3 regions of the Janibacter alkaliphilus genome follow, and region 2 is predicted to be linked to each of the others. Evidence: predicted binding sites of a transcription regulator. Region 2 holds the regulator's gene; each other region holds the start of a gene.

Region 1 (4,264 bases), 1.6 Mb from region 2:
GCGCGGCGTGCAGTCGGCCGCCCGGGCACCGCTGAGACCGACGATCCCCGAGAGCATGAGCAGCATCGCGGCGACGACGAGGACGACGACGGTGCGGGTGATACCGCGTCGTGGGACGGCAGGTGCGGACATGGTGATGGGTACTCCCGTTCGTCTGGGCCAGGGCGGGGCCGCGCCGCATCCGCGGTCGCGGCCCGATCGTGATGACGAACAACCCCCCGGTTGCTGCCACTCACCATGACAGACGCGTCGGGAGCCTCACGCCGCTGCGTCGGCGCCTGTGAGGACGACGACAGGCGGCCCTCCCCCTGTGGGGAAGGGCCGCCTGTCGGTCGAGACGCTGGGCGTCTGGGCTCAGAAGCCCATGCCACCCATCTCGTCGCCACCGGGCATGGCCGGGGCGGCCTTCTCCGGCTTGTCGGCGACGACCGCCTCGGTGGTGAGGAAGAGCGCGGCGATCGAGGCCGCGTTCTGCAGCGCGCTGCGGGTGACCTTGGCCGGGTCGATGATGCCCTGCTCGATCATGTCGACGTACTCGCCGGTGGCGGCGTTGAGCCCCTCGCCGGCGGGCAGGTGCGCGACCTTCTCGGAGACGACGCCGCCCTCGAGGCCGGCGTTGACCGCGATCTGCTTGAGCGGGGCCTCGGCCGCGACGCGCACGATGTTGGCGCCGGTGGCCTCGTCGCCGGTGAGCGAGAGCTTGTCGAAGGCGACCTTCGTGGCCTGCAGCAGGGCGACGCCACCACCGGCGACGATGCCCTCCTCGACGGCGGCCTTGGCGTTGCGCACCGCGTCCTCGATGCGGTGCTTGCGCTCCTTGAGCTCGACCTCGGTGGCCGCGCCGGCCTTGATGACGGCGACGCCGCCGGCCAGCTTGGCCAGGCGCTCCTGGAGCTTCTCCCGGTCGTAGTCGGAGTCGCTGTTCTCGATCTCCGCCTTGATCTGGGCGACCCGACCGGCGATCTGGTCGGCGTCGCCGGCGCCCTCGACGATGGTCGTCTCGTCCTTGGTGACGACGACCTTGCGGGCCTTGCCGAGCAGCTCGATGTCGGCGTTCTCCAGCTTGAGGCCGACCTCCTCGGAGATGACCTGACCACCGGTGAGGATGGCGATGTCGGCGAGCATGGCCTTGCGGCGGTCACCGAAACCCGGCGCCTTGACGGCGACCGACTTGAAGGTGCCACGGATCTTGTTGACCACGAGGGTGCTCAGGGCCTCGCCCTCGACGTCCTCGGAGATGATCAGCAGCGGCTTGCCGGACTGCATGACCTTCTCCAGCAGCGGGAGCAGGTCCTTGATGTTGCCGATCTTGGAGTTGGCGATGAGGACGTAGGGGTCCTCCAGCACGGTCTCCATGCGCTCGGTGTCGGTGACGAAGTAGCCGGAGATGTACCCCTTGTCGAAGCGCATGCCCTCGGTGAGCTCAAGCTCGAGGCCGAAGGTGTTGGACTCCTCGACGGTGATGACGCCTTCCTTGCCGACCTTGTCCATGGCCTCGGCGATCTTGGCGCCGATCTCCTTGTCGGCGGCGGAGATGGAGGCCGTGGCAGCGATCTGCTCCTTGGTCTCGATCTCCTTGGCCATCCCGAGCAGCTCGTCGGAGACGGCGGCGGTGGCCTTCTCGATGCCCCGCTTCAGGGCCATCGGGTTGGCACCGGCGGCCACGTTGCGCAGGCCCTCGCGAACCAGCGCCTGGGCGAGCACGGTGGCCGTCGTCGTGCCGTCACCGGCGACGTCGTCGGTCTTCTTGGCAACTTCCTTGACGAGCTCGGCGCCGATCTTCTCGTAGGCGTCGTCGAGCTCGATCTCCTTGGCGATGGACACACCGTCGTTGGTGATCGTGGGGGCGCCCCACTTCTTCTCCAGGACGACGTTGCGGCCCTTGGGGCCGAGGGTGACCTTGACGGCGTCGGCGAGGGTGTTCATGCCCCGCTCGAGACCGCGCCGGGCCTCCTCGTCGAAAGCGATGAGCTTGGCCATCCGGGTGGTTCCTCCACACGAATCGAAGGGTGCGACCGGGGGTGCCCGCGACGGACGGGCCGCTCCCGCGCGGCTCACGTCACCGTGCGGCGGCGTCCCTCACCTGACCGGTCAGGACTGTCACTCTCAGCATGAGAGTGCTAATGCCCATTATTGGCACTCTCGACCGGAGAGTGCAAACGGGGTCCGCGGCTCAGCCGCGCTCCACCCGCACGATCATCGCGTTGCGCTTCCCCGGGGCGTCCGGGCGGATCGCGGCGTCGTCCACCCGACCCCACGCCCGGGCCGGCCAGACCCGGCGGATCCGACCCTGGTCGTCGCGGGTGGAGGTGCGAGACCCCTGGGCGACGAGGGTGAGATCGAAGGCGATCCGGGCCCGGCCCGCCTCCATCGTCCCGTCCACCACGGCGGTCCGCATCGTCGGGCTCACCCGGTAGTCGCCGTCGTCGTAGCGCAGGTACGAGGTGCCCCGGCTGATGCAGCGGCTGGAGGTCCAGCTCATCGTGACCCGGGCACCTGCCGTGCAGTAGTAGGAGAGGATGCGGGCGTTGCTCCCCGGCCAGGACGCGCTGGAGCGGTCGGTCTGCAGCATCAGCCGGTGCTGGTTGCCCATGACGTCGTCGAGCCGGCCGTCGAGCACCGCGAAGACCTCGACGTGGTCGGCGATCACCTGACCCCGGGGCCCGGTGCTGGTCGCAGGGCTCGCCGACGCGGTCGGCGCGAGGAGCGCCACCCAGGCGAGCGTGGCGACGAGCCCGGTCGCACGCCGCGCAGCGCGGCTGCTGCCCATCATCCTGACCATGACGCCTCCTCCAGGACGGTCAGCAGCCTCGTGCGTCACCGTCACCGCTCATCATGGCCCGATCTCGCCGCCGCGGGAAGGTGCTGGACAGGGAAGTGCCGTCGCCCCGCCCGGGCACGCCACGGCCCGGGCGGGGCGACGGCCAGAGAGGCCGGGACCTCGCCCTGGGCCCCTGCGCCCAGGACGGCGCCCGGCCTCCCGCCGCAGCAGGGTCGGCGACCCTGGTCTCAGCGCAGGTGGCGGTGCAGCCGGACGGTGGTCTCGCCGTTGTCGCTGCTGGGCCGCACCCGGGCGTCGTCGACGGTTCCGTAGACGCGACCGTGCGCGAACTTCAGCCGGCTGTACCCCGGCCGGATCCCGTCGATGGTCTGCGGCTCCTCGGTCGCCCGCAGGGTCAGGTTGGCGTCGAAGCTCTTCCATCCCGAGGTGAGGCGTCCGGCGACCTTGCCCGAGCGCACGGTCGAGCTCACCCACTAGTCGTCGGTGTCGGCGTCGAGGTAGCGCGTGCCCCGGTCGATGCACCGGGTCGAGGTCCAGAAGCGGGTGATCTTGGCGCCGGTGCCGCTGGGGCAGTAGTACGACTCGATCGACAGCGCCCGGGAGGCGTACCCCGTGGGGTCGGTGTCGTAGAACAGCCGGTGCTGGTTGCCAAGCTGCCCGTCGAGGCTGCCGTCGAGCACCACGAGGACCTGGACGTTGCCCTCGGTGCGCGCGTCGGCGCGGTCGGTGCCGTCGGGTGCAGCCTGCGCCGTCGGGGTGGCGACGAGCAGCCCGGCCGAGGCCAGCGCCGCTCCTGCGGTGGTGATGCGCGTACGGATCGTCATCGATCGTGTCCTCCCGTCAGCGGGGCGCCCATCTGCACCCCGTCCCCCACACTCACGCGAGCCGGCGGCGCCGGGGTTCACCCCGGCGAGGTCACGGTTCGGTCACGGGCCGAGCGCGGGGGCACGCAACTGCCCGGGCAAATTCGCCCAGGGGCGCGCAACTGCCCGGGCACATCCCGCCAGGTGCGCAACTGCCCGGGCAAATCCCGCCGGGGCGCGCAACTGCCCGGGCAATTTCGGCCGAGTATGCGACACGAAGGGGGTGGCCTCGGCGAGCCCACCTCCCTTCTCGCCCTCCGGTCACCTCCCCCAGCGGTGGATGCTGGCCTCGCGGGCGTCGGCGCGGACCCGCGCGTCGTCGATCGTGCCGCGGACGAGGGCGTCGACCTGCTGCAGCGGGGGACGCTGGGTGACGGTGGGCTCGCCCGTGGCCACGAGGGTCAGGTCGGCCGCGAAGCTCTTCCCGCCCGAGGTGAGCGTGCCGTCGATGACCGCGGACCGCATGGTCGAGCTGACCCGGTGGTCATCCTCGTCGAAGTCGAGGTAGCTCGTCCCGCGGGAGACGCACCGGCTGGAGGTCCACCGCTGGGTGATCTTCGCGTCGGTTCCGCTGGGGCAGTAGTAGGACTGGATCTTGGTGAGACCGGCCGGCCAGGCG
Region 2 (4,264 bases):
CTCCTCGCCGCTGCTGCCGTCGGTGGCGTTGAGCAGCAGCACGTCGCCGCGCACGGCGACCCGGCGCCGGTTGAGGGTGACCACCCGGCGGACCGCGTCGAGGTCGGTGGCCCAGTACATCCGTCCCGGGTCCATGGTCGCGAAGGGGACCGCCCGGCCGCTGACGAGCAGACCGTGCCGGTGGACCGAGATGTCGCGCCGGGCCGACGAGCGCAGCCCGACCCCGGCGAGGACGAGCACCGGCAGCATGGCCACCGCGCCGATGACGACCACCACGCCGGTGCTGAGCACGCCGAGCGCGGCGAGCATGACCGTCACCAGCAGCAGCACCATGAGACCGACCGCGGCCAGCAGCACGAGCGGTCGGCCGGGTGAGGGCACCCGGTGCAGCGCCCGCTGCTCCCCCAGCTGGCGGTCGTGGAAGTCCACCCAGCGCTCCAGCTCGGCGTCCCCCTCGGGGGAGCCGTCCGGGGCGACGAAGTCCGCCACCTCAGCGCGCCTTGAAGGCGTGCCGCAGCCGGCCCATGATCCCGTTGTCGACGTCGTCGAGGGCGCCGTTCGGCTGCTCCTCGTCGCGGACGGCGGCCAGGTCGCGCAGCATCTGCTCCTGCTGCTCGTCGAGGCGGGTGGGGGTGCGCACGTCGGCGTGGATGACGAGGTCGCCGCGCCCGCCGGCGCGCAGCCGGGTCACGCCCAGCCCTTCCAGCACGATGGTGTCGCCCGGCTGGGTGCCCCGCTTGATGGAGATCTCCTGGTCGCCGTCGAGGGTGCCGAAGCTCATCTGCGTGCCCAGCGCCGCGGCGGTCATCGGCAGCTGCACCGAGGCGTGCAGGTCGTCGCCGTTGCGGGTGAAGGTCTCGTGCGGGCGCACCCGCAGCTCGACGTAGAGGTCGCCGGCCGGGCCGCCGCCGGGGCCGACCTCGCCCTCGCCGGCGAGGTGGATCCGGGTGCCGCTGTCCACGCCCGCGGGGACCTTCACGGTCATCGTGCGGCGCTGGCGCACCCGGCCCTGGCCGGAGCACTCGTGGCACGGGTTCGGGATGACCTGGCCGTAGCCCTGGCACGCGGCGCACGGACGGGTGGTCATCACCTGGCCGAGGAAGGAGCGCTGCACCTGCTGCACCTGGCCGACGCCGCCGCAGATGTCGCAGGTGCGCGGCGAGGTGCCCGGCTGGGCCCCGTCGCCGTGGCAGGTGCCGCAGGTCGCGGCGGTGTCGATGGTCAGCTCCTCCTGCCCGCCGAAGACGGCGGTGGCCAGGTCGAGCTCGAGGCCGACCAGCCCGTCCTGCCCGCGGGACTGCCGCGAGCGGGGGCCACGGCTGCCGGCACCGCCGGCGGCCGCCCCGAAGAACTGCTCCATGATGTCGCTGAAGGTGAAGCCGGCGCCGAAGCCGTCGTGCGCGCCGCCGTAGGGGTCGGCGCCCATGTCGTACTGCTGGCGCTTGCCGTCGTCGGAGAGGACGTCGTAGGCCTGGCTGACCCGCTTGAACTTCTCCTCGGCCTCCGGGCCGGGGTTGACGTCCGGGTGCAGGGTGCGGGCGAGCTTGCGGTAGGCACGCTTGATGTCGTCCTTGCTCGCGTCGCGGCTGACGCCGAGGTCCTCGTAGTAGTCGTTCACCGTGGGTCTCGTCCTGGGGTCGGGGTGGGTCGGGGTGGTCGTGGGCCGGTGCGGCGGCGGACCGGCCGGGAGGTCGTCGGGGTCAGTGCCCCATGATCCGGGAGAGGTAGGTGGCCACGGCCCGCACCTGGGCCATCGCCGCGGGGTAGTCCATCCGGGTGGGGCCGACGATGCCGACGTTGCCGACGTGCTCGTCGCCGGCCGCGTAGCCGGAGGTGATCAGCGAGGTGCTCTGCAGCCCGCTGACCGGGTTCTCGGTGCCGATCCGCACGGCCACGCCCTCGTCCTGGCCGGCCTCGACGCTGAGCAGCTGCAGCAGCACGACGTGCTGCTCCAGGGCGTCCAGCACCGGCCCGAGGGTGAGCGGGAAGTCGCCCTGGGCCCGGGCGAGGTTGGCCGTGCCGGCGAGGGTGACCTTGGCCTGGCGCTCCTCGGCGAGGGCGTCCTCCAGCGCGGCCAGGATGCCGGCGGTGAGGCTGTCCTCGGTGTCGGCGTCCTCGGCGTGCAGGGTGGACAGCGCGCTGAGCGCGTCGGCCAGCCGCCGGTCGGTGGTGGCCGCGTTGATCCTGGCCCGGGCGCGGGCGAGGGCCTCGGCGCCGGTGCCGGTGGTGTAGTCGGTGGCGGTGGGCACCACCCGCTGCTCGACCTGCCCGGCGCCGGTGATGACCACCGCCATGAGCCGGTCGGGCGACATCGGCACGAGCTCGATGTGCCGGACCGTGCTGCGGGTCAGCGAGGGGTACTGGACGACCGCGACCTGGCGGGTCAGCGTGGCCAGCAGCCGCACGGTGCGCTCGAGGACCTCGTCGAGGTCGTCGGCGCCCTCGAGGTAGCGGGTGATGGCGCTGCGCTCCCCCTTCGACATCGGCCGGATGGCCTGCAGCCGGTCGACGAAGAGGCGGTAGCCGGCGTCGGTGGGGATGCGCCCGGCCGAGGTGTGCGGCGCGGCGATGAGCCCCTCGTCCTCCAGGGCGGCCATGTCGTTGCGCACCGTGGCCGCGGAGACGTTGAGCTGGTGGCGCTCCAGCAGCGCCTTGCTGCCGACCGGCTCGGACGTCGAGACGTAGTCCTCGACGATCGCGCTGAGGACGGCCATGCGTCGCTCGTCGGTGCTCATGCCCGCCTCCTTCGCGCTGCTCGACCGGGTTGGCACTCACCTGCCGTGAGTGCCAAGTCTAGGCGCCACCGCGGCATTCCCCCAACACGTCGGTGCGCGCCTCGCCCGGTGCGGCGCCTTGGGCGGCCCCGGCCCGCCGGTTAGCCTCCCCGGCTGTGAGCGACCGCTACGGATCCGACGTGCTCTCCGGCGACTGGAAGCGCCAGGGGCGCCTGGGCCGACCCGCGGCGACCCCGACCGAGGCCGAGACCGGCCTGGTCGTCGAGGACGTCGAGACCGGCTGGGTGGGCGCGGTGGTCGCCGTGGAGAAGGCGGGCGGGGTGCACGTGGTGCACCTCGAGGACCGCCGGGGCAAGGTCAAGGCCTTCCCGCTGGGCGCCGGCTTCCTCCTCGACGGGGCGCCGGTGGCCCTCACCGCGCCGAAGGGGGCGGCCCGGGCCGCCCTCGCCGCGCAGCAGCAGGCCTCGGCCCGCACCGCCAGCGGCTCGGTCGCCGTCCGTGACGCCCAGGCCCGGGTGGCCCGGGGCTCGCGGATCTTCGTCGAGGGGCGGCACGACGCCGAGCTCGTGGAGAAGGTGTGGGGGCACGACCTGCGGGTCGAAGGGGTGGTCGTCGAGATGCTCGACGGCGTCGACGACCTGGCCGGGGCCATCCGCGACTTCGCGCCCGGGCCGCGGCGGCGGATGGGAGTCCTGGTCGACCACCTCGTGCCCGGCAGCAAGGAGTCGCGGATCGTCGCCGAGGCCTCCCGGGTGGCCCCGGAGCACGTGCTGGTGCTCGGGCACCCCTTCGTCGACGTGTGGCAGTCGGTGCGCCCGGAGCGCCTCGGGATGTCGGCCTGGCCGCAGATCCCGCGCTCGGTGGAGTGGAAGCGCGGGATCTGCGCGCACCTCGGCTGGGCGCACGCGGACCAGGCGGACATCGCCCGGGCGTGGAAGCAGATCCTCGGGACCGTCCGCAGCTACGCCGACCTGGAGCCGGCGCTGCTCGGGCGGGTCGAGGAGCTCATCGACTTCGTCACCGCCCCCGGCTCCGACTGACCTCGGCCCGACCCGCGGGTGCGGGTCGGGCCGAGGTGGTCAGGCGTCGGTGGTCAGGCGCCGATGGTCAGTCCTTGGGTCCGCCGGCCACGTAGATGACCTGACCCGACACGAACCCCGCCTCCTCGCTGCACAAGAACGACGCCGTCGCCGCGATGTCCTCCGGCTGCCCCACCCGCTGCACCGGGATCTCCTTGGCCGCATACGCGATGAAGTCCTCGAACCCCACCCCCACACGCTCCGCCGTCGCCGCCGTCATCTCCGTCTGGATGAACCCCGGCGCGATCGCGTTCGCCGTCACCCCGAACCGACCCAGCTCGATCGCCAACGTCTTCGTCAACCCCTGCATCCCCGCCTTCGCCGCCGAGTAGTTCACCTGACCACGATTCCCCAACGCCGACGTGCTCGACAGATTCACGATCCGCCCATACTTCTCCACCGTCTGATACGCCTGCACCGCCTTGCACAGGTTGAACGCCCCCCGCAGAT
Region 3 (4,264 bases), 2.8 Mb from region 2:
CGCTGCGGGTGCGCGACCCGGAGCCCACCCGTGAGGTGGTCGCCCTGCACCGCCGCTCGATGACCAGCTCCCCCGCCGTGCAGGCCGTCGTCGAGGCCCTGGCTGCGGGCTGAGAACGACGACGGGGGCGGCCCACCGGTGAGGTGGTGCCGCCCCCGTCGGGGTCGTCGGCGATGGTGCGCCGACCGGGTCGGTCAGTGGCTGTGGCCGTGACCGCCCTCGTCCTCGTCGGCCTCCGGCTTCTCCACGACGAGCGTGTCGGTGGTCAGCACCATGGAGGCGATCGACGCGGCGTTGACCAGCGCGGAGCGGGTCACCTTCACCGGGTCGATGACACCGGCGGCGACCAGGTCGCCGTACTCGCCGGTGGCGGCGTTCAGGCCCTGGCCCGGGGAGAGCTCCTGGACCTTGGAGACCGCGACGTAGCCCTGCAGGCCGGCGTTGTCGGCGATCCAGCGCAGCGGCTCGACCGCGGCCTTGCGCACGATCGCGGCACCGGTGGCCTCGTCGTCGGCGAGGTCGAGGTCGTCGATCGCGGAGACCGCGTGCACCAGCGAGGAGCCGCCGCCGGCGACGATGCCCTCGTCGATGGCCGCGCGGGTCGCCGAGATGGCGTCCTCGATGCGGTGCTTCTTCTCCTTGAGCTCGACCTCGGTGTGCGCGCCGACCTTGATGACGCAGACGCCGCCGGCGAGCTTGGCCAGCCGCTCCTGCAGCTTCTCCCGGTCCCAGTCGGAGTCGGTCCGCTCGATCTCCGCCTTCAGCTCGGCCACCCGGCCCTCGACGGCGGCGCTGTCGCCCTGGCCGTCGATGATCGTCGTGGTGTCCTTGGTGATGGCGATGCGCCGGGCCTGGCCGAGCACCTCGAGCCCGACCTGGTCGAGCTTGAGGCCGACCTCCTCGGCGACGACCTGGCCGCCGGTGAGGATGGCCATGTCCTGCAGCATCGCCTTGCGGCGGTCGCCGAAGCCGGGGGCCTTGACCGCGGCGACGTTGAAGGTGCCGCGGATCTTGTTGACCACGAGGGTGCTCAGGGCCTCGCCCTCGACGTCCTCGGAGATGATCAGCAGCGGCTTGCCGGCCTGGACGACCTTCTCCAGCAGCGGCAGCAGGTCCTGCACGGTGGAGACCTTGCCCTGCACGAGCAGCACGTAGGCGTCCTCGAGGACGGCCTCCATGCGCTCGGTGTCGGTGACGAAGTAGCCCGAGATGTAGCCCTTGTCGAACTGCATGCCCTCGGTGAAGTCGAGGACGGTCTCGGCGGTCGAGGACTCCTCGACGGTGATGACACCGTCCTTGCCGACCTTGTCGAAGGCCTCGGCGATGGTGCCGCCGATCTGCTCGTCCTGCGCGGAGAGGGAGGCGACCTGGGCGATCTCCTCCTTGCCCTCGACCTCGCGGGCGGTCTGCAGCAGCCGGTCGGAGACCGCGGCGACGGCCTGGTCGATGCCGCGCTTGAGGCCGGACGGGGCGGCGCCGGCGGCGACGTTGCGCAGGCCCTCCTTGACCATGGCCTGGGCGAGCACGGTGGCGGTGGTGGTGCCGTCACCGGCGACGTCGTTGGTCTTGGTGGCGACCTCCTTCGCCAGCTGGGCGCCGAGGTTCTCGTAGGGGTCCTCGAGCTCCACCTCGCGGGCGATGGTCACGCCGTCGTTGGTGATCGTCGGGGCGCCCCACTGCTTGTCGATGACGACGTTGCGGCCCTTGGGGCCGAGGGTCACCTTGACGGCGTTGGCGAGCTGGTCGACGCCGCGCTGGAGGGCGTCACGGGCGGAGTCGTTGAACTCCAGTTCCTTGGCCATGTCAGTCCTTTGGTTCGGTGATGGTCTGCGGGTGCGGGCACGCTCGGAGGGCGCACGCGCAGCGCCCCGGGGAGCCCGGGTGGGCCCGCCCGGGGCGCTGGTGGTCGTCGGCCGCGGCCTCCCGTCGGGGAGGGCGGCTCACGACAGGGTCGTCAGCCGACGATCGCGAGCACGTCGCGGGCGCTGAGGATGAGGTAGTCGGCGCCGCCGTGCTTGACCTCGGTGCCGCCGTACTTGCTGTAGATGACGCGGTCGCCGACGGAGATGTCCATCGGGACGCGCTCGTCACCGTCGTCGTTGAAGCGGCCGGGGCCGACGGCGACGACCTCGCCCTCCTGCGGCTTCTCCTTGGCGGTGTCCGGGATGACGAGACCGGAGGCCGTGGTCTGCTCGGCGTCGACCGCCTGCACGACGATGCGGTCCTCGAGCGGCTTGAGCGAAACCGACACGATGGCTCCTTCTGTTGGTTCACGAGTGCTGATGAGGTTGGCGGGTGCTCGTGCCGGACGCCGTCGCGGGGGTCGCCCAGCCGGTCGCACTCTGGCACTCACCAACGGCGAGTGCCAGGTCTCAATCTATGCACCTGGTTGGCACTCGGTCAACCTGAGTGCCAGCGGCGTGGGCGGCGGCTCGACCGGCCCGCCCGGGACCCGTACCCGGACCGTGACCGCAGCACGGCCCCGGCGCTGTCGCACGAGCCCCACGAAGGGTCTATCGTGACGGCCGTCACACCTGGTGGCGGGCCTGTCGACCGTGCACCGGACCACCGACGCGGACAGACGACGAGGTCACCATGCCGGACCAGCCGGAGCAGCCGCCCCCGACGGCCACCGAGGCCACCAGCCGCCGCACCGTGCTGCGGGCCGGCGCCGGGGTGCTGGGGCTGGCGGTCATCGGCGCGGCCGCCTACGACGCCGCCTCCTCAGGCGGCGGATCCGGCGCCCGCACCAACCTCACCCTGGTCGCCCCGGCCAGCGCCGGGGGCGGCTGGGACAGCGCCGCCCGGGAGGCGCAGCAGGCGCTGCGCGCCAACGCCATCGTCACCAACAGCACGGTGCTCAACATCCCGGGCGCCGGGGGGACCATCGGCCTCAGCGAGGTCGTCAACTCGCTGCGCGGCGACGCCACCAACCTCATGGTCATGGGGATGGTCATGCTCGGAGCCATCGAGGTCAACGGCTCCGGGGTGACCATGGAGGAGGTCACCCCGATCGCCCGGCTCACCGACGACTACGACGTCGTCGTCGTCCCCGCCGACTCGCCGCTGCAGTCGATGGACGACCTCGTCGCCGAGTGGACCCAGGACCCCAGCGGCTTCACCTGGGGCGGCGGCTCGCTCGGCTCGGTCGACCAGATGATCATCGCCCAGCTCGCCCTCGGCGAGGAGATCGACCCGCCCGACGTCAGCTACCTCGCCTACTCCGGCGGCGGCGAGCTGGCCACCTCGCTGCTCTCGGGGACGATCCGCGCCTCGGTCAGCGGCTACCAGGACTTCAAGGACCAGGTGGACGCCGGCCGGCTGCGCGCGCTGGCGGTGTGCGCCCCGGAGCCGGTGGACATCATCGACCTGCCCACGCTGCGCGACGAGGGCTACGACGTGAGCATCACCAACTGGCGCGGCGTCGTCGCCCCACCGGGCATCACCGACGAGGAGCGCGCCGAGCTCGAGGCCATCGTCACCGAGTGGGTGCAGACCCCGGAGTGGCAGGACGCGATCACCCGCAACCAGTGGACCAACACCTTCCTCGTCGGCGCCGAGTTCGAGACCTACCTGCAGGAGCAGACCGAGTACGTCGCCGGCATCTGGGAAGAGTTCGGCTACTGATGAGCCGCCGCGACGACCCCACCCCGAAGACCGCCACCCGGCAGAAGGAGCACCCATGACCGTCCTCGTCGCCTACGCGCACACCCCCGAGGGTGAGGCCGCGCTGCGGCACGGCCGCCGCCTGGCCAGCAAGGACGGCAGCGACCTGGCCGTCTTCGACCTCGACGAGTCCTCCAGCGCCGACGACCACGGCATCGACCCCACCGTCGCCGACGGCGAGGGCGAGAGCAGCCGCTGGTACGCCCGGGCCAGCGAGAGCCGCAGCGCTGCCGGCGACCTCCTCGACCTGGCCGCCGAGCTCGACGTCGAGCTGATCGTCGTCGGGGTCCGCCGCCGCTCCCCCATCGGCAAGCTCGTGCTCGGCTCGAACGCCCAGCAGATCATCATCGACGCCCATGTCCCGGTGCTCGCGGTGAAGTCGGAGGCGTCGTGAGCTCCACGGCCGACGCCGTGACCCGGGCGCCCTCGCCCCGGCACGGCGCCTGGACCGGACGCGGCGGACTCGTGCTCGCCGGACTGATGCTCGCCCTCGGGATCTACCTCACCCTCGGCATCGTGACGATGGAGGTGCCCGAAGGGGCGGAGAGCCCGGGTCCCACCTTCGTCCCCACCATCGTCGCCGTCGGCTGCTACCTGC

Evidence for each region. The regulator HrcA, encoded in region 2, represses chaperone genes, less so after heat shock. The targets are predictions, from matches to a motif close to TTNGCACTCGNNNNNNNCGAGTGCNAA.
Region 1: the regulator HrcA is predicted to act here: its motif matches at 2,098-2,124, upstream of groL (chaperonin GroEL).
Region 3: the regulator HrcA is predicted to act here: its motif matches at 2,390-2,416, upstream of groES (co-chaperone GroES).

Annotation. Positions count from the first base shown of each region.
Region 1 covers NZ_JACBZX010000001.1:1,491,011-1,495,274, reverse strand. Annotated here, with positions in the region: gene BJY28_RS07315 (Ig-like domain-containing protein) at 1-132, opposite strand, end outside; gene groL (chaperonin GroEL) at 355-1,980, opposite strand; gene BJY28_RS07305 (cupin domain-containing protein) at 2,174-2,782, opposite strand; gene BJY28_RS07300 (hypothetical protein) at 3,010-3,252, opposite strand; gene BJY28_RS07295 (hypothetical protein) at 3,256-3,606, opposite strand; gene BJY28_RS07290 (hypothetical protein) at 3,907-4,264, opposite strand, start outside.
Region 2 covers NZ_JACBZX010000001.1:3,069,829-3,074,092, forward strand. Annotated here, with positions in the region: gene BJY28_RS14555 (hypothetical protein) at 1-489, opposite strand, end outside; gene dnaJ (molecular chaperone DnaJ) at 491-1,618, opposite strand; gene hrcA (heat-inducible transcriptional repressor HrcA) at 1,701-2,735, opposite strand; gene BJY28_RS14570 (DUF3097 family protein) at 2,891-3,775, shown strand; gene fabG (3-oxoacyl-ACP reductase FabG) at 3,843-4,264, opposite strand, start outside.
Region 3 covers NZ_JACBZX010000001.1:268,750-273,013, forward strand. Annotated here, with positions in the region: gene BJY28_RS01230 (LysR family transcriptional regulator) at 1-113, shown strand, start outside; gene groL (chaperonin GroEL) at 195-1,802, opposite strand; gene groES (co-chaperone GroES) at 1,955-2,251, opposite strand; gene BJY28_RS01245 (Bug family tripartite tricarboxylate transporter substrate binding protein) at 2,596-3,627, shown strand; gene BJY28_RS01250 (universal stress protein) at 3,683-4,060, shown strand; gene BJY28_RS01255 (tripartite tricarboxylate transporter TctB family protein) at 4,057-4,264, shown strand, end outside.